4 regions of the Alteromonas sp. ISO5 genome follow, and region 1 is predicted to be linked to each of the others. Evidence: predicted binding sites of a transcription regulator. Region 1 holds the regulator's gene; each other region holds the start of a gene.
What was found. The regulator FNR, encoded in region 1, switches genes on or off when oxygen is low (the NO sensors DNR and NnrR bind a similar motif). The targets are predictions, from matches to a motif close to TTGATCTAGATCAA.
Positions count from the first base shown of each region.

Region 2: a site for FNR is predicted at 2,017-2,030, ahead of AC2T0J_RS22220 (DUF3149 domain-containing protein). Genes of this name have one in related genera too.
Region 3: a site for FNR is predicted at 2,045-2,058, ahead of AC2T0J_RS16945 (HP1242/YdcH family protein). Genes of this name have one in related genera too.
Region 4: a site for FNR is predicted at 1,904-1,917, ahead of trhP (prephenate-dependent tRNA uridine(34) hydroxylase TrhP). Genes of this name have one in related genera too.

Region 1 covers NZ_CM176572.1:4,229,799-4,234,208, forward strand. Annotated here, with positions in the region: gene AC2T0J_RS18880 (heavy metal translocating P-type ATPase) at 1-857, shown strand, start outside; gene ccoS (cbb3-type cytochrome oxidase assembly protein CcoS) at 867-1,070, shown strand; gene AC2T0J_RS18890 (sulfite exporter TauE/SafE family protein) at 1,063-1,731, shown strand; gene fnr (fumarate/nitrate reduction transcriptional regulator Fnr) at 1,758-2,495, shown strand; gene uspE (universal stress protein UspE) at 2,618-3,535, shown strand; gene ttcA (tRNA 2-thiocytidine(32) synthetase TtcA) at 3,658-4,410, shown strand, end outside.
Region 2 covers NZ_CM176572.1:4,900,995-4,905,404, forward strand. Annotated here, with positions in the region: gene aroC (chorismate synthase) at 1-126, opposite strand, end outside; gene prmB (50S ribosomal protein L3 N(5)-glutamine methyltransferase) at 132-1,067, opposite strand; gene smrB (endonuclease SmrB) at 1,182-1,757, shown strand; gene AC2T0J_RS22220 (DUF3149 domain-containing protein) at 1,786-1,911, opposite strand; gene AC2T0J_RS22225 (transglycosylase SLT domain-containing protein) at 2,224-2,862, opposite strand; gene gshA (glutamate--cysteine ligase) at 2,928-4,410, opposite strand, start outside.
Region 3 covers NZ_CM176572.1:3,786,120-3,790,529, forward strand. Annotated here, with positions in the region: gene AC2T0J_RS16935 (PH domain-containing protein) at 1-469, opposite strand, end outside; gene AC2T0J_RS16940 (winged helix-turn-helix domain-containing protein) at 503-976, opposite strand; gene AC2T0J_RS16945 (HP1242/YdcH family protein) at 1,720-1,971, opposite strand; gene AC2T0J_RS16950 (YgiQ family radical SAM protein) at 2,110-4,308, opposite strand.
Region 4 covers NZ_CM176572.1:1,069,218-1,073,627, reverse strand. Annotated here, with positions in the region: gene AC2T0J_RS04850 (Ppx/GppA phosphatase family protein) at 1-123, opposite strand, end outside; gene rhlB (ATP-dependent RNA helicase RhlB) at 140-1,411, opposite strand; gene trxA (thioredoxin TrxA) at 1,511-1,837, shown strand; gene trhP (prephenate-dependent tRNA uridine(34) hydroxylase TrhP) at 1,977-3,311, shown strand; gene rho (transcription termination factor Rho) at 3,512-4,410, shown strand, end outside.

The DNA of each region.
Region 1 (4,410 bases):
TCGCCCTGGATAAAACCGGTACCCTTACCGAAGGTAAATTTGGCATTGCCGATCGGTGGTTTGCCAATCCTGCGCAAGCGGATTACCTCTACACCGTTACTGCCAGCCTTGAATCCCACTCTGAACACCCTATCAGCAAGGCATTTTCGGCCAGCGAACAGTTTGCGGTGAGTGATTTTGAGGTCACTGCCGGCGGCGGTATTCGCGGCATGGTAGACGGTAAGCAATACCTGCTTGGATCAGCGACATTTACCCAGGCCGATCCCTCGGTTATACCGGTGACTGCCAATGTGTATTTAGTTTGCGATGGCCAATGCCTGGCTGCCTATGAAGTCACTGACAATCTAAAAAGCGATACTGCCGAGACGCTCGCCGGATTAAAGAGCTTCCAATTGGTGCTACTAAGTGGTGATACCCAGCATAACGTGGATAAACTGGCAGCTAAACTGCCCCTGACAGTAGCTACCGGTGAACTGACACCAGAACAAAAATATCAGGCGGTGCAGAAACTACAGACTCAGGGTCATAAGGTCATGATGCTGGGTGATGGTATTAACGATGCGCCGGTACTTGCGAGTGCAGATGTCTCGGTTGCCGTTGGAAATGCCACTGACATTGCCCGCAATGCAGCGGATGTAGTGTTGTTGAGTGAATCGCTGACTACGGTGCCGACGCTGGTTGACATTGCGGCGAAAACCCGGCGTAAAATTCGCCAGAATATTCTCTGGGCGCTGGGATACAACCTGTTGATCCTGCCTTTTGCGGTTTCCGGCTTACTGTTACCGTGGATGGCCGTGATCGGTATGTCATTAAGTAGTATCATAGTGGTTTCAAACTCGACCCGATTATTAAAGTAAGGCGGTAATGTGAGTATTATTTATGTGCTGATCCCGTTAGCAATTATTCTGGTCGCGGTGGCCCTGGGCATTTTCTTCTGGGCGGTAAAATCCGATCAGTTCCAGGACCTTGAGCGCCAGGGTTACAGCATTCTGTTCGACGACGACTTACCCGAAGAAGAACGCAAGCAACAAGCCAAACCGCAGGATAAAGCTAACACCGATAATGAGTGATTACAGCTTTATTTCGGCATTTGTAGTTGGCTTGGCCGGCTCACTCCATTGCGTTGGCATGTGTGGTGGCATTGCGGGCGCCTTGCGAGCAGCAGTGCCAGGCAGTCAGCCACCACTACCCTATATACTCAGTTATAACCTCGGGCGCATTACCAGTTATGCCATTGCCGGAGCCATAACCGGCGTACTTGGCCAGGTTGCCCGTGCCTCAGTAAGCCATGGTCTGATGATATTTCAGTTGCTTAGCGCCGTAATGCTGATTGCCATGGGCTTATACCTGGCCCAGTGGTGGCGTGGTCTTGCCCGCCTTGAAAAACTGGGCAACGGACTGTGGCAACGCATTCGCCCATGGTCTAAACAATTTATTCCGTTTAAATCGCCGCTTTCGGCATTTCCTTATGGTTTTATCTGGGGCTGGTTGCCCTGCGGACTGGTTTATTCAACCCTTACCTGGGCATTAGTCAGTGGTGATGGTTTATATGGTGCGGCAACAATGACCGCCTTCGGACTGGGCACTTTTCCGGCGCTGATTGCCGTAAGTCTGGGAGCCGGCTGGTTATTAAAGCTCCTACAACACCCGAAGACTAAGTCATTGGTCGCAATTTGCCTGATAATATATGGGGTTTTCTTGATTTACCGCACCCTAAACGGTAATAATTAAACGACGCCCACACGGAGACGTAATCTATGTCAAAAGGCTCAGAATTTTCGATTCATTGTCAGAGCTGTAGTTTCAGCCATTTGTGCCTGCCTGTTTCGTTAAATAAAAGCGAACTCGATTCACTGGATGATATTATCGAGCGTAAAAAACCGCTTCATAAGCACGATAAACTGGTTAAGGCCGGTGATAAATTTAACTCACTTTATGCAGTGCGTGCCGGCTCATTTAAATCTTTTGTTAGTAGCAAGGATGGCGAAGAACAAATCATTGGTTTCCATTTCCCTGGTGATATTATCGGTTTTGATGCCCTGCGTGAAAACGCTCATCAGAGTTATACTCAGGCGCTGGAAACGGCGATGGTTTGCGAGTTACCGTATGAAACCCTAGATAAAATGGCGGTGCAGTTCCCTAAATTGCGTCATCAGATAATGAGCTTTATGAGTGCCGAAATTAAGCAGGATCACGATCTGATGATGTTGCTGAATAAACGTACCGCCGAAGAGCGCCTGATTTATTTTCTTGCGCATCTATCCAAACGCTTTGAAGATCGTGGCTTTTCGCCTCGTCAGTTTAACCTGAGTATGACCCGCAACGAGATTGGTAACTACCTGGGCCTGACCGTTGAAACTATCTCTCGCCTGTTAACACGCTTCCAGAAAGAAGGCATTATCAAGGTTGACGGCAAACTGATCACTATCATCGATTTTGAAGCGATGGATAATAAACTGCATAGTATGGATATCCCCTCTACCACTATCAATTAATCTGTTAGTGAGCTGTTTTTCTCTGGTTTTTTATCATTACTTGATCCCAGACAAATCTGAAACTGGAGAAACAGCTGCTCACGTCGTACACTCTTAATGAATACTTCCTTTGGAGAGTCGTTATGATTGAATACAGCAATATTCTGGCCGTGGTAGAACCTGAAAGGGAAAACCAGCCCGCTATCTCCAGAGCCATTGAACTGGCTGAAAAAACTGGCGCGTCCATCACCGCCTTAATGACCATCTACGATTTTTCCTACGAAATGACCACCATGCTTTCCGGTGAGGAGCGTGAGGCCATGCGTCAGGCGGTTGTGAATGAAAGAACGGTCTGGCTTAAGGAACAACTGGCAGAGTACAGTCAGCCCATAGAGGCCGCTGTGGAATGGAATAACCGCCCTTACGAAGCCATCATCAAATATGCTATCGCCAGTAATGCCGACATTGTCGTCAAAGCAACCCGTTCTCATGATGATTTACGCTCCGTGATCTTTACCCCCACAGACTGGCATCTGGTGCGTAAGTGCCCTGCGCCGGTGCTATTGGTTAAAGAGCACGACTGGCCTCAGGATGGCAAAATTGTGGCGGCAGTCAACGTGGGTACGGAAGACCGCGAACATGCTCAGCTAAACGACCGACTTACTACCATAGCCCTTGATTACGCCAGGTTATTGAGCGGTCATGTGCATCTGGCTAACTGCTATCCGGGTACGCCGCTTAATATTGCCATTGAGGTGCCTGAATTTGACTCTGAATCTTACAATGCGTCGGTTAAAAACCACCACCTGGAAGAAATGGAGAAACACAGTAACCATTACAATATTCCACTGGATAACTGCCATGTGAAAGAAGGACTCCCTGAAAAGGTCATCCCTCAGGTTGCCAAAGAGCTTGATGCGGAATTGGTGATCATAGGCACAGTTGGACGTGTAGGCATCTCTGCTGCGCTGATCGGCAATACCGCTGAACATGTCATCGATGAACTCAACTGTGATGTACTGGCAATTAAACCCGACGGCTTTGAAAGCCCGGTAAGCTAAGCGCCGGTTTCCGTGGCAGGTATCCGTTACTGCCACGGTATGTCCCGGGCCTTATTCGGGGATGCAGCCTATCCTTGCTTCACGTATAATGGCGCCCATTGCAATATGGGTCTTTCTTTATCATGAGTTTACACATCAATAGTGCCTCGCCGGCAACGCAAACCAAGCAAAAATACAGCTTTAATAAATTACAAAAGCGCTTACGTCGTAATGTTGGCAAAGCCATTGACGATTTTGGCATGATCGAGGATGGCGACAAAGTAATGGTGTGTTTATCCGGTGGTAAGGACAGCTACACTATGCTGGATGTACTTATGTATTTGCAGCGAATAGCGCCTATCAGTTTCGACATTGTGGCGGTTAACCTCGACCAGAAACAGCCCGGTTTTCCAGAGCATATCTTACCGGATTATCTGCAAAGCCTGGGCGTTGATTACCGCATTGTTGAGGAAGATACCTATTCCATTGTAAAGGATAAAATTCCGGAAGGTAAAACGACCTGTTCACTTTGTTCTCGTTTACGGCGCGGTATTTTATACCGGACAGCAACTGAACTGGGTGCGACAAAAATCGCGCTGGGCCACCACCGTGACGACATGCTTGAGACCTTGTTTCTTAACATGTTTCATGGGGGCAAGTTAAAGTCCATGCCGCCTAAACTGGTTAGTGATGATGGCAAGCATGTGGTGATCCGCCCACTGGCGTATTGCACAGAAAAGGATATTGAAAAGTATGCTGCTGCGGTTGAATTTCCCATCATTCCCTGTAACTTATGTGGTTCACAGGAAAACTTGCAGCGACAGAACATCAAAATGATGTTGCAGGACTGGAACAAAAGGTTTCCGGGCCGCATCGAATCCATGTTCAGGGCGATG
Region 2 (4,410 bases), 670 kb from region 1:
CTGTAAATCTTCTTCGGTCAGTTCCAGTCCCGGAGGACAACCATCTACCACACCGCCCAGGGCAATGCCGTGACTCTCACCAAAGGTGGATACCGTAAATATTTTACCGAAAGTATTACCCGCCATCTCTTTTATTTATCCTGTTGGTTGTAACTGTCTAATGCTGCTTTGGTTACAGCGAATATACCATGGCCACCCTGTGCCAGTTCGACCCACTCAATATCCAGTCCCGGGAACCTTGCTGCCATATGCACCAGGCTGTTGCCGACTTCAACAAACATGACGCCCTGCTCGGTAAGATAATCCGCGGCCCGGGCAATCATGGTCTCCACTAAATCGAGGCCATCCTCGCCAGCAGCCAGCGCCAGTTCGGGTTCGTGCTGAAATTCCACCGGCAAGTCGGCCATATCCTCAGCATCCACATAAGGGGGATTCGATACGATTAAGTCGTATTTTTGTCCCTCGAGCTGACTGAACAAATCAGAGTACAAAGGGAAAACCCGTTCACTCAGTCCGTGTTCTTCTATATTCAGTTCTGCCACGGCCAGAGCATCGGCACTGATGTCCACCGCATCAACCTGGGCCTCATCGAACGCGTAAGCCAATGCAATGGCTATACAACCGCCGCCGGTACACATATCCAGAATTCGGGTTGGAGTGTTGCTAAGATATGGCACAAATTTGCCCTGGATCAGTTCGGCAAACGGCGAGCGTGGGATCAGTACCCGCTCATCCACATAAAACGGCAGTTCGCAGAACCAGGCTTCATGCGTTATGTAAGGGAGTGGTAAACGGGTTTGCACTCGTTGCACTACCAACTCGGCGACCTTACTGCGCTCACTTTTGGTCAGCCTCGCTGCAAACACTCCGTCACCGGTTTGAGAGGTTAATGTGTGAGGTAAATGCAGTGCATAAAACACCAGGCTCACCGCCTCATCCCAGGCATTGTCGGTACCATGACCGTAAAACAGTTCTGCATCATTAAACCGACTAACCGCCCAGCGCACCATGTCTAAAATGGAGTGCAGATCAGCAATGGCTTCGTCGAGGTAAAACTTGTCGGTCATACGGGCTACAATGTCCTGAAATTATAAAGCTGGTATGATACCTAATGTTGTCCGCTTCGGACATGCTTAATTTAATGCAAAATCACCCGCAATGAAGATTAGGAAACCTGACCTGTGAAATTTAAGTCGCAATTTCCCCCTGTCACCGCCGAGCAGGACACCGAAGACAGTGATGATATGGCGTTATTTCGGCAAGAAATTAAAGGCGTAGCGCCTTTGAAGCAGGATACTTACGTACCAGAGACGATCCGCCCGGAAGTGAAAATTCGTCGCCAGCAAAAAGCTAACCGGCAGGCCAGGGCAAGCTTTGAATTTTCCGACGCCTTTGAAGGTTTTATTCCGCCAGAAGGCGCCCTTCGCTACTGCCGACAGGATGTGCCCGGTTATGAGCTTAAACGGTTGCGCCGGGGCACGTACAACCCGGACTATATTCTTGATTTACACGGCCTGACCAGAGCGCAGGCTAAACATGAGTTAGCGGCTTTACTGCATACGACGTGGCAGGAACATGTCGACTGTGTGTGTATTGTGCACGGTGTGGGCTCAGGCGTCCTCAAACAGGCGCTGCCCCATTACCTTATTCAACATCCCAGAGTGATGGCCTTCCATCAGGCACCACTGGAATATGGTGGGCAGGGTGCCTTGCTGGTGCTGCTGGAAGTCGAGTCACCGTTTAACAAAAAACGCTAATCACATTCAGGCTTCAGCCATTTGCGGTTTACTTATGGTCATCGCCGCTGTTGTGGATAAACAAGTAAGTGTAATACACCATCATTGCGCATACGATAAAAATGCCAAGTAATGAGCCCCATACAACCGGATCTTTTAATAACATTGACCACATAACAATCACCTTTTTATTTGCTGTTTCTATGGTGATAGTGTGCGCCTGAGAGGCAGAAAAAACGCTGATCCAAATCAATATCAAAATAGCCATCTGGCGCAAAGCATGACCTGGATCAAAAGAATGCGGCTAACCTAATATACAGGGTTTTCAAAACTTTTATTGATAATAGTTATCATTTAGATTAAAGTAAATATGCCTGTTGGGTTTCCGGAAATTTTACGGTCTTGGACGGAATCCCACTTCTGGCAGGCGGGTACATTGCCCGCCTGCTTTTTTCGTTCGAGAGTGCTCTGCACGACCACTCGGGCGTTAGTCAAATAACTTCCAGAACCAGCTTTTCTGAAGGTCTTCTTCGCAGGTTTTTAATTGCGTAGCATAGCGCAGTGAACGGCCTTTAACGCGCTGAGAAACTTTTACCAGCCAGCCTTTTTTAAGATAAGTTTTGCGCCGGTAGCCCCCCCACCCTTCATGATAATTGAGATATTGTGCGTAGGCATCCCATTTTGAGACGCCGTTAATTTTGTGGGTTTTACTGATAAACCAGCCCATAAAATCCATGGCATCCTCAAAATCATCGCGGTCAGCGCCGGAATTTCCCGTTTCGCGAATGTAGTCGCTCCAGGTGGGCGTTTTGGCCTGAGAATAGCCATAAGCCGAACTCACCCTGCCCCAGGGAATGAGTCCGAAGAGAATGTAATCACGGGGCGGCAGCGCATCGTGACGAAAAGAACTTTCCTGGTACATCATGGCCATGGGCACGTGGATGGGTACGCCCCATTTATCACGCATGTCAGCCGCAGCATCGTACCAATCTTCCTTTTCGTAAAAGATCTCACACAGGTTGCTGGTGTCTTTCGGCGGCGTGGTAGCACAACCTGTGATCACTATCGGTAAAAAAATTACCCAGCCAGAAAAAAAGATGCAAATTTTTTTGAACTTTTTGTACATACGCTGTCCAAACTCATGTTCCGAAAGTGTGTTTCCCTGGAACAAATTCTTATGCCTGACCCGTGTCAGGCATTTTTTTTGGCGGGTTCCCGGGCAAAATAGTCGGTGATAAACTCGCTGAAAGACATGTTATCACTGGCTTCAATTTCTCGCTGAGCCACGAAAGAACGCTCAGCTTCGGCGACAAAATCCTCTGCCGATTTAAACTGGTAATTAAAATCAGTAATTTGCTGACGATAGGTTTCTGCCAGCTCACGACCCACTACCGCGTTATCACCTTCTGCCAGTAACTTATTCAGCCAGCGCCCTGAGAAAGTTAAGTCAGGATCGTCCACTTTTAGCCATTCACGTTTAACCGCTTCGCTGTAGCGATTGTCGTTATAGTTTTCATCCATACACTCAGCCACTTCGGCATAGCGTACAAACAGTGCTTCGGCCCAGTCACGCATGGCAACTTCCTGCTCATTTTGCAGCAAGGTTAAGCCTGGCTTACGCCCTTCAAGTACTACCCGATTAAGGTTCACCTCGGTCTCTTTATAGCGCTCTGCATCAAACTTAGGGCTCTCGGTAAGCAGGCACGCCATCAGGAATACATCCAGGAAATGCATTTGCTCTTTATCGATACCAACCGGACTAAACGGATTAACGTCAAGCGCCCGAATCTCGATGTAACTTACGCCTCTCAATGCCAGGGCATCGGTGGGTTTCTCACCTGATACGGTGGGCTGCTTCGGCCGGATTGGCGAGTAAAATTCGTTTTCAATTTGCAGCACATTTTTACTGAGCTGTTGATAATGACCGCCTTCCCCGGCCGCAAAGCCGGCGTAATTTTTTGACGGCGAATACATTGCTTCGCGCAACAACTGCACATACGAATCAATTGAGTTATAGCAAATACGCAAAGAAGACTGTTCATTACTGGTGTAACCCAATCCGCTCATACGTAACGAGGTTGCATAAGGTAAATATAACGTTCCGCGCCCGAGCTGTTTAAAGTCCAGGCCGTGTTCACGCCCTTCAACAAAGGACTTACACAACGCAGGAGAAGCGCCAAATACATACGGAATTAACCAGCAACTGCGACGATAGTTTCTGATCAGACAAAAATACTGTTCAGACACCCATTCCTGAGTGGCTTCTACGCCTTTCTGACTGGCCAGGTGCTGCCAGAATGTGTCTGGGACAGAAAAGTTGAAGTGTACTCCGGAAATCACCTGCATCAGGCTGCCGTAGCGATTGCGTAATCCCATACGGTAAGCTTTCTTCATTTTACCGACATTAGACTCACCAAAATAGGCAATGGGAATATCTTGCGCATTTTCAATAAAGCAAGGCATGCTTAGCGGCCACAGCCGTTCATCACCTATATTATTAATGGTGAATTTGTGCACGTCTTCTAACTGCGCCAGTGTAGTATTAACGTCAGACTCAGGCGGGGTAATAAACTCAAGCAGCGATTCAGAGTAATCAGTGGTGATACTCTCATGGGTAAGGGCTGCTCCCAGCGCCTTTGGATGCGGCGTCATCGCCAGCATGCCAGTTGGATTT
Region 3 (4,410 bases), 440 kb from region 1:
TTAGTTCTGAGGAGTGCGGCTCAGATTGCGATTTATCTGCCCGCGACGGTGAAGAACAATTGTCTTTCTGAGTGAGGATAGCTTCGCGAAAATCTGCAGCGCCGTCGATGCCAAGCATGGAAACTAAAGCGCCCTGGCCTGATTGCCCCGCAGTTTCGAAGCTCAAACTATAAAGCCCAAGGGCACGCATTAATGGCCCCTGACTCATGGCTACATCAGTGATCTTCTCCAGTGGAATAGACTTTTCCACTTTGAATAATACACCACGTTTCACCACCAGTTTTCGTTCGGTAAGCTCTGCCGACATTGCCCGCAGCATTCTCTCACTGATAAACAACATTAAGGGAATAGAGATTAGCAGTAGCGGAATACCAATGACGGTAAGCCCGGAGACAATCAACAGGCTGATAAGCCAGTAAGTTTTCACTTTCGGGTTAAAGCTCGCACTGCGTAATACATTTTCAGCCATGATGATACCTTGTCTGCGTTGCCTGTCGATTTGTTATCTTAGCGCATTAAGCGATTGGCCAGACAGTGTTACAGGCGAAATGACCGAATCGAATTGTAAGAGACTGTAACTTATTGTAGTAAGAAACAGGGGAATAAAATGTTGAATAGGGTTAGCGGTTGATGTCATGGAGTCAGTCTTTCCAGCGATGGAGCCACTGGCGAAAATGGTGTTTGGGTTCAAAGGTGGGGGGAGTTGATAACCCCGTTTTGGGATCGTTTCAATTTGCCATGGGGATGGTTCAGACGATGATTCAAGCTGTTTTGTTAGCCGATAGACCCGGTGGCTTATCCTGTCCTTGCTAACTACCTTGTGCCCACAGATAGATGTGCGCATATCGGTGCGGGTAACGATCTCACCTTCACTTTCTATTAGCAAGTCTAACCGGTCACCATCACCCTGTGGTGGCAGTACCCGTTTTCTGTTTATAACGTTTAGCAGAGGAAATGAAAAATAAATGACAGGCATGACGAATAAATGATGGTTACTCACTAAGTTAATGAAAAAAGGTTAGTAAAAGTTGACATCTAACCGTCATGATTTTGTCAGCGACGAACGGCTCGATACCGGCCTGCACTCATAGGGTCTGAGCAGTTGTATCGCCAGTGAAATAACCATTCAAACCACTTCAGGTGTAGGACAATGATAATTTTAGTGACGTTTTACCAGTAGGCCCGACGGTGTTATCGCTATCAACAGTATGTGGCACCGCCATGGCCGAAAGTTATCCAAAAGCGTTAGAGAAAGATCTGATGCCAGTTTGCCGAAACGCTGCTGAGGATGAGAGCACTGGTCTGCGACAAGCGGTGAGGGAGCTGACACCATCCAGCCGGATAAACACATCGACTTACCGGGTATTGGCAAACGGGCTGGTTTATCATGGTAGGTAACTCGCTGCTTTTGCCCGTTACTATGGGGCCAGCGACACCTATGCACTGCTGAAAAAATACACGTACCTTCGTGCGATTATCGACATTAAGGACGTTACTGCCAGTCGCAATGTGCCGGTTGAGATAAGTGTAAGTATGACAACCGGTAAGTAGCCGGTGCAAAGAACGCAGGAGCAAAGGGATGGAAACGTCTTTTTGCTTTTTAGTGCTTTCGATTTAATATCAGGCTGGTTATTCGATTAGGATAAGAATGTTCATTGGTAAATAAAAAACCGGAGCAAAAGTACTCCGGCGAACGGTTGGGTGTTACTTTTATTAGAATTAGTTAATGGATTCGGCTTCTTTGATAAATGTAAACAGAGCGTCTTTTAACTGCACGCGTTCGGCTTTCTTGTCATTTAAAATGTCGTCCGACGTTGGCTCTGCACCTTCTTCCATTTTACGAATAAGACTGTCGAGTTCGTTGTATTGTTCGAATAATCTGGCGAAATAGCGGTCATTCATTTTTAAATGACGAATAGTGTGCTGATGATCAGGGAATTCATGGACGAGATCATGTTTTTCAATATTCATAGTAGCTCTTATCTGGTTGTTAACAGTGGTCTTTCCACTGGCTTAAGTTTACTTTGGCAGCCACGATGTTACCTTGATTCAGGTCATGGTTTTGGTGTGGATAATCGACAAAAAGGGCGGGAATACCCGCCCGGTTAATTAGTGACTTTGCTGGTCGTTTCGTTTGGTTTTATACGGTCGCTTTTTGTTGCGAGGATTTGGACTCGCGGCATTTTTAAAGCCGGTATGTTTTGTCATGGCGCGCTCGCCACGGCGGGCCTTACTGGCCTTCTGGCGTTTTTCGCTGGCTGACTCGGGTGGCACCAAATGCTGCGGGCCACGTCCGATAAGATCTTCACGACCCATTTTAATCAAGGCCTTGCGAATTTGTGCGAAATTCTTCGGATCATGATAACGCAGCATGGCTTTGTGTAAACGACGGTGAATTTCACCTTTCGCCGACGGTACGGATTCGCTGTCTTTTTTCACTTTACGCAGCGAGTTAACCTCGGTGTGATACAGCGTGGTGGCCGTTGCCATAGGCGAGGGGTAGAAGTTTTGTACCTGGTCCAGCTTAAAGCGGTTTTCTTTCAGCCAGATAGCCAGCGCCAGCATGTCCTCATCTGTGGTGCCAGGATGGGAGGCAATAAAATAAGGGATAAGGTACTGTTCCTTGCCCGCTTCTTTGGAATACTGATCAAACAACTCCTTAAAGCGATAATAGGTGCCCATGCCTGGTTTCATCATCTTACTTAACGGGCCATCCTCTGTATGTTCCGGGGCAATTTTGAGGTAGCCGCCTACGTGATGCTTGGCCAGCTCTTTAACGTAGTTAGGATCCTCAATCGCTAAGTCGTAGCGGACGCCGGAAGCAATCAGAATTTTCTTAATACCCGGTAAATCACGGGCGCGTCGGTATAAATCGATGGTCGGCTTGTGGTCGGTGTCCATGTGTGCACAGATAGACGGATACACACAGGACGGGCGACGGCAGGTCGCTTCGGCTTTAGCACTTTTACAGCGCAAACGATACATGTTTGCAGTGGGGCCGCCGAGATCGGAGATTACGCCAGTAAAGCCGGGTACCGTATCGCGGATTTGTTCAATTTCACGAATGATTGAGTCTTCCGAGCGACTTTGAATAATCCGTCCCTCATGTTCGGTGATAGAACAGAAGGTACAGCCACCAAAGCAGCCGCGCATGATGTTTACCGAAAAGCGGATCATATCGTAAGCCGGGATCTTCGCATTGCCGTAGGCCGGGTGGGGCACACGTTGATAAGGTAAATCAAATACCGCGTCCATCTCTTCGGTTTCCAGCGGCATGGCGGGCGGATTAATCCAGATATGCCGGTCGCCGTGACGTTGCAATAGCGCCCGGGCACAACCCGGATTGGTTTCCTGATGAAGGATGCGGTTGGCGTGGGCATACAGGGTTTTGTTATCACGCACTACTTCAAATGCCGGGAGTTTTACATACACCTGTTCCCAGGGCTTACGGCGCTCGGCCGGTTGCACCACAATCGGTTTTGCCTTGGCTTCTGAGACAGGCTGACTGTCTTTATTTTCGTTTTCACCCTCGCAATCCGGTTCCATGATATACGGGCTGGGGATAGGATCGATTTTGCCAGGGCGGTCGAGGGAGGTGGAATCAACGCCTTGCCACTCAGGCAGCGGCTGCTTAACAATGATAGCCGTGCCCCGCACATCGGTAATATCGCCAATGGCTTCGCCTGCCGCCAACCGGTGGGTCACTTCCACCAATGGGCGCTCAGCATTGCCGAACATCAATAAGTCGGCTTTGGCATCAAATAGCACGGAACGACGCACTTTTTCCGACCAGTAGTCATAGTGGGCGATACGGCGCAGGCTGGCTTCGATCCCGCCGATGATAATGGGAACATCCTTAAACGCCTCACGGCAGCGTTGGGAATAAACGGTTACCGCCCGGTCGGGGCGTTTGCCGCCTTCGTTATTCGGCGTATAGGCATCGTCGTGGCGTAGCTTTTTATCCGCCGTGTAGCGGTTAATCATGGAGTCCATATTGCCAGCGGTTACGCCAAAATACAGGTTGGGTTTGCCCAACTTCATAAAGTCGTTTTTATTCTGCCAGTCGGGCTGGGCAATAATGCCCACCCGGTAACCGTGTGCTTCCAGCAAGCGACCGATGATGGCCATTCCAAAACTGGGATGGTCGACATAAGCGTCGCCAGTGACCAGAATAATATCGCAGCTATCCCAGCCCAGCTCGTCCATTTCGGTCCGGGACATGGGTAAAAAAGGCGCGCTACCGTAGCAGTGTGCCCAGTATTTAGGATAAGAAAACAGGCCGCGATCGGCTTTTATGGTTGCTTGCATGGAATTCTTCAGAGGGTTGTGAAAACGAATGAATTATAGCAAACATCCACGACCGAAAATAGCCAGGTGAGTTATTAAGCCCATCAGCCGTGAAGCAAATTT
Region 4 (4,410 bases), 2.1 Mb from region 1:
GATGATCTGTACGCTGCCATTGACAACATGGACAACCACCATATGAAAGCTGTTCGACCCGAGGTCAACGGCGGCGTAGTATTCGCCAAGCGTCTTGGCGTCAAAATCGGTTTGTGGTTGCATAACGTTTACTGCGATATTAATTCTTTTTATGCTGTGGGCGCTTGCCTGAACCAGTACGTCGTGATGAAGGGCGACGATTCTGACGACGCTGGCGCGGTTTAGGCGCTTTTACATCATCGAGCAGTGCATCCTGCACATATTCAGTAACCGGAATCGCATGCTGAATGTAGCTTTCGATACCCGGCAAATTGAGCGCGTATTTTTCACAGGCAAAGCTAATTGCCACACCGCTCTTTCCGGCCCGCCCGGTACGACCAATACGGTGTACGTAATCTTCCGGGTCGTCGGGCAAATCATAGTTGAAAACGTGGGAAACGGCTTCGATATGCAGGCCTCTGGCTGCTACATCGGTGGCAACCAGAATGTCCAGTTTGCCGCCGGTAAAGTCTTCCAGAATACCCAGGCGTTTTTTCTGCGGCACATCGCCGCTCAACAGACCGACCCGGTGACCGTCGGCTTCCAGCCAGTCGGCAACGCGCTCACAGCCATGCTTGGTGTTAGAAAATACAATGGCTTTGTCCGGCCATTCTTCTTCCATCAGGGTTAGCAGCAGCTTTATTTTATCGTCGTCTGACGGGTAAAATAATTCTTCGGAAACGCGACTGGCGGTCATTTGCTGCGCTTCAACCTGTACGTGAGTAGGGTTGTTCATGTGTTCGTAAGCCAGTTCCTGCACACGGTAGCTTAAAGTGGCTGAAAACAGCATGCTCAGACGCTCAGCAGCTGGCGGCATACGGCGGAATAAAAAGCGAATATCCTTAATGAAGCCCAGGTCGAACATACGATCGGCTTCATCGAGCACAGCGACCTGGATATTTTGCAGCGAGAACACGCCTTGCTTGTAATAATCCAGTATGCGGCCCGTCGTACCAATAACGATATCTACCCCATCCTGCAAAGTTTCGCGTTGACTTTGGTAACCTTCACCCCCATAAATGAGTGCAAGTGAAAGCCCTGTATGCTTACTAAGTAGTTCTGCATCATTGTAAATTTGTACGGCAAGTTCCCGTGTGGGTGCCATAATAATGGCTTTTGGTCCTTCCTTTTGACCGTCAGGATTTGGTTCCCGGCTCAAAATATGGTGGAAAGTGGCGACCAGAAATGCCATGGTTTTACCCGTTCCGGTTTGGGCCTGGCCGGCTATGTCATTACCTTCTAACAAAGGAGGTAAGCTTAGCGCCTGAATTGGTGTACAATGCGTATAATTTGCAGCATTTAAGGCATCAATGACTTTGCCATTGATGGGTAAATCGGAAAAATGTGTTTCGGTTAAATGAGTTGTTTGCATAGCTTATAGCTTATCAGTGCTTGCATTAAAAAACAGTTTCTATATAACACTTATGGTAGAGCTGAACAATTCAGCGACAGACCAATTACGGAGAAAAGAATGAGCGACAAAATTATCCAGTTGACTGACGATAAGTTCGAAGCAGATGTTATCAATGCTGAAGGTCCTGTGCTGGTTGACTTCTGGGCTGAATGGTGTGGCCCGTGTAAAATGATTGCCCCTATTCTGGAAGAGGTCGCAACCGACTTTGAAGGAAAGTTAACAGTTGGCAAGCTGAATGTCGATGAAAATAATGAAACTCCGCCGAAATACGGTATTCGTGGTATCCCAACGTTGTTGCTGTTTAAAGGTGGTAATGTTGCAGCCACTAAAGTGGGTGCACTGTCAAAAGCACAGCTGACTGAGTTTTTGAACGAAAACATCTGATACGGTGTAAATTGTACTGAGAAAACCGGCTGAGGCCGGTTTTTTTGTGCCTCAAAAACGCTTTGTTTGATCTCGGTTAATACCCTTGCTGCAACCGTTGGTTAAGCTTCAGCGCTTTTTAACCGGTTACCTTAACGTTATGCGAAAACCTGAATTACTGTCACCCGCCGGGTCGATGAAAAATCTGAGATATGCACTGCATTATGGCGCCGATGCGGTGTATGCCGGTCAGCCCCGTTATTCACTGCGAGTACGTAACAATGAATTTACCCTTGCCAAATTGCAGGAAGCCAGGGATTACACCAGTGCTCATCATAAGCAACTGTATATCGTTAATAATATTGCCCCGCACAACACCAAATTAAAAACATTCGTGCAAGACCTGGCACCTGTTGCTGCCTTACAGCCCGATGCTATGATCATGTCCGACCCGGGCATAATAATGCTCACTCGTGAATCTTTTCCGGACTTGCCTGTTCACCTGTCAGTACAGGCCAATGCCGTGAATTGGGCGGCAGTAAAGTTCTGGCAGCAACAGGGGATCAAGCGGGTTATCCTGTCGCGGGAACTGGGATTGAATGAAATCGAAGAAATTCGTCAGCGGTGTCCGGATATCGAGCTTGAGGTATTCGTGCATGGTGCCTTGTGCATGGCGTACTCGGGACGTTGTTTATTATCCGGCTATATAAACAAACGGGATCCTAATCAGGGGGCCTGCACTAACGCTTGTCGCTGGGAATATAAAGCCGAAGCGGCAGTGGATAATGAAGTGGGGCAGTTTATTCCGGCCCGGGATGCGGTTGAGCCAACCCTGGGTATTGGCACACCTACTGACCAGGCGTTCTTGCTAACTGAACCCCAGCGCCCCGATGAGCCCATGGCGGCTTTTGAAGACGAGCACGGTACATATATTATGAACTCTCGCGACTTACGGGCCATTCAGCATGTACAGCGTTTGGTGGAGATTGGGGTGGACTCGCTGAAAATAGAAGGCCGTACCAAGTCCTTTTATTACTGCGCGCGCACGGCACAGGTTTATCGTAAGGCCATTGATGCAGCGTGGCGAGGCGAAGCATTCGATGCCGACTGGTTTCTGGAACTGGAGCATCTGGCTAACCGGGGTTATACCGATGGTTTTCTACAGCGTCATAACCACCAGGATTATCAGCAATATGCTCGGGGCAATTCAGCCAGTGATACACGCCAGCTGGTAGGAGAGGTTACCCATGGTGACAGCGACTGGTGGTACGTAGAAGTGAAAAACCGGTTTAGCGTCAACGATAAACTGGAAGTTATGACGCCGGCAGGGAATACTGTGATTGCCCTTGAAAGGTTGCTCTCTCAGCAGGGCGAAGTGTTAGTGGTAGCGCCTGGCAGTGGTTATAAGGTAAAGATCCCGGCGGTTCAGGGTCTCTCACCTGAGATGGCCATGCTGTTACGGTGTGTTGAGCAACCACAGCCGGGAACGGCCTAGACGAAAGAAGGATTATGAGCGTTTCGCAATCTTTTTTTAACATTTACAGGATTTAGTCTGGACGATAGTAAAATATGGTGCTACCTTTACTGAGTCTAGGCTAGCCTAGCATCCTTACTAGCCCTCCTCCGGGCTCAAGCACTATTCTTATTAATTAACGAATTTCCCAAAAAGACGTTCAAGCACAAAGACCCACCAGTATGAATCTAACGGAACTTAAGAATAAGCCAATCAGTGAATTGGTGGCCCTTGCCGAAGAAATGGGCCTCGAAAATATGGCCCGGGCGAGAAAACAAGACATTATTTTCTCGATTCTAAAATCCCACGCGAAAAGTGGCGAAGACATTTTTGGCGACGGCGTACTGGAAATCCTCCAGGACGGCTTCGGCTTCCTCCGCTCTGCTGACTCTTCCTATCTCGCGGGGCCAGATGATATATATGTTTCACCCAGCCAGATCAGACGCTTTAACCTGCGCACGGGTGATACCATTGCCGGGAAAATTCGCCCGCCGAAAGACAGTGAGCGTTATTTTGCCCTGTTAAAAATCCGCGAAGTCAACTTCGATAAGCCAGAAAATTCCCGCAATAAAATCCTGTTTGAAAACTTAACCCCACTGCATGCCAATGACCGGCTACGGATGGAACGAGGTAATGGTTCCTCCGAAGATATTACCGCTCGCGTATTAGATCTGGCATCGCCAATTGGTCGCGGCCAGCGTGGTCTGATTGTTGCGCCACCCAAAGCGGGTAAAACCTTATTACTACAAAATATTGCCCAGTCCATTGCGGCTAACCACCCTGAGTGTGAACTGATGGTGTTGCTTATTGATGAACGTCCGGAAGAAGTTACTGAAATGCACCGTCTGGTGCGTGGTGAAGTCGTTGCTTCAACGTTCGATGAGCCAGCCAGCCGTCACGTGCAGGTTGCCGAAATGGTCATCGAGAAGGCGAAACGCCTGGTTGAGCACAAAAAAGACGTGGTTATCCTGCTCGATTCAATTACTCGTCTGGCGCGTGCTTATAACACCGTTATTCCGTCATCAGGTAAAGTGCTTACTGGTGGTGTGGATGCTAACGCACTGCACAAACCCAAGCGTTT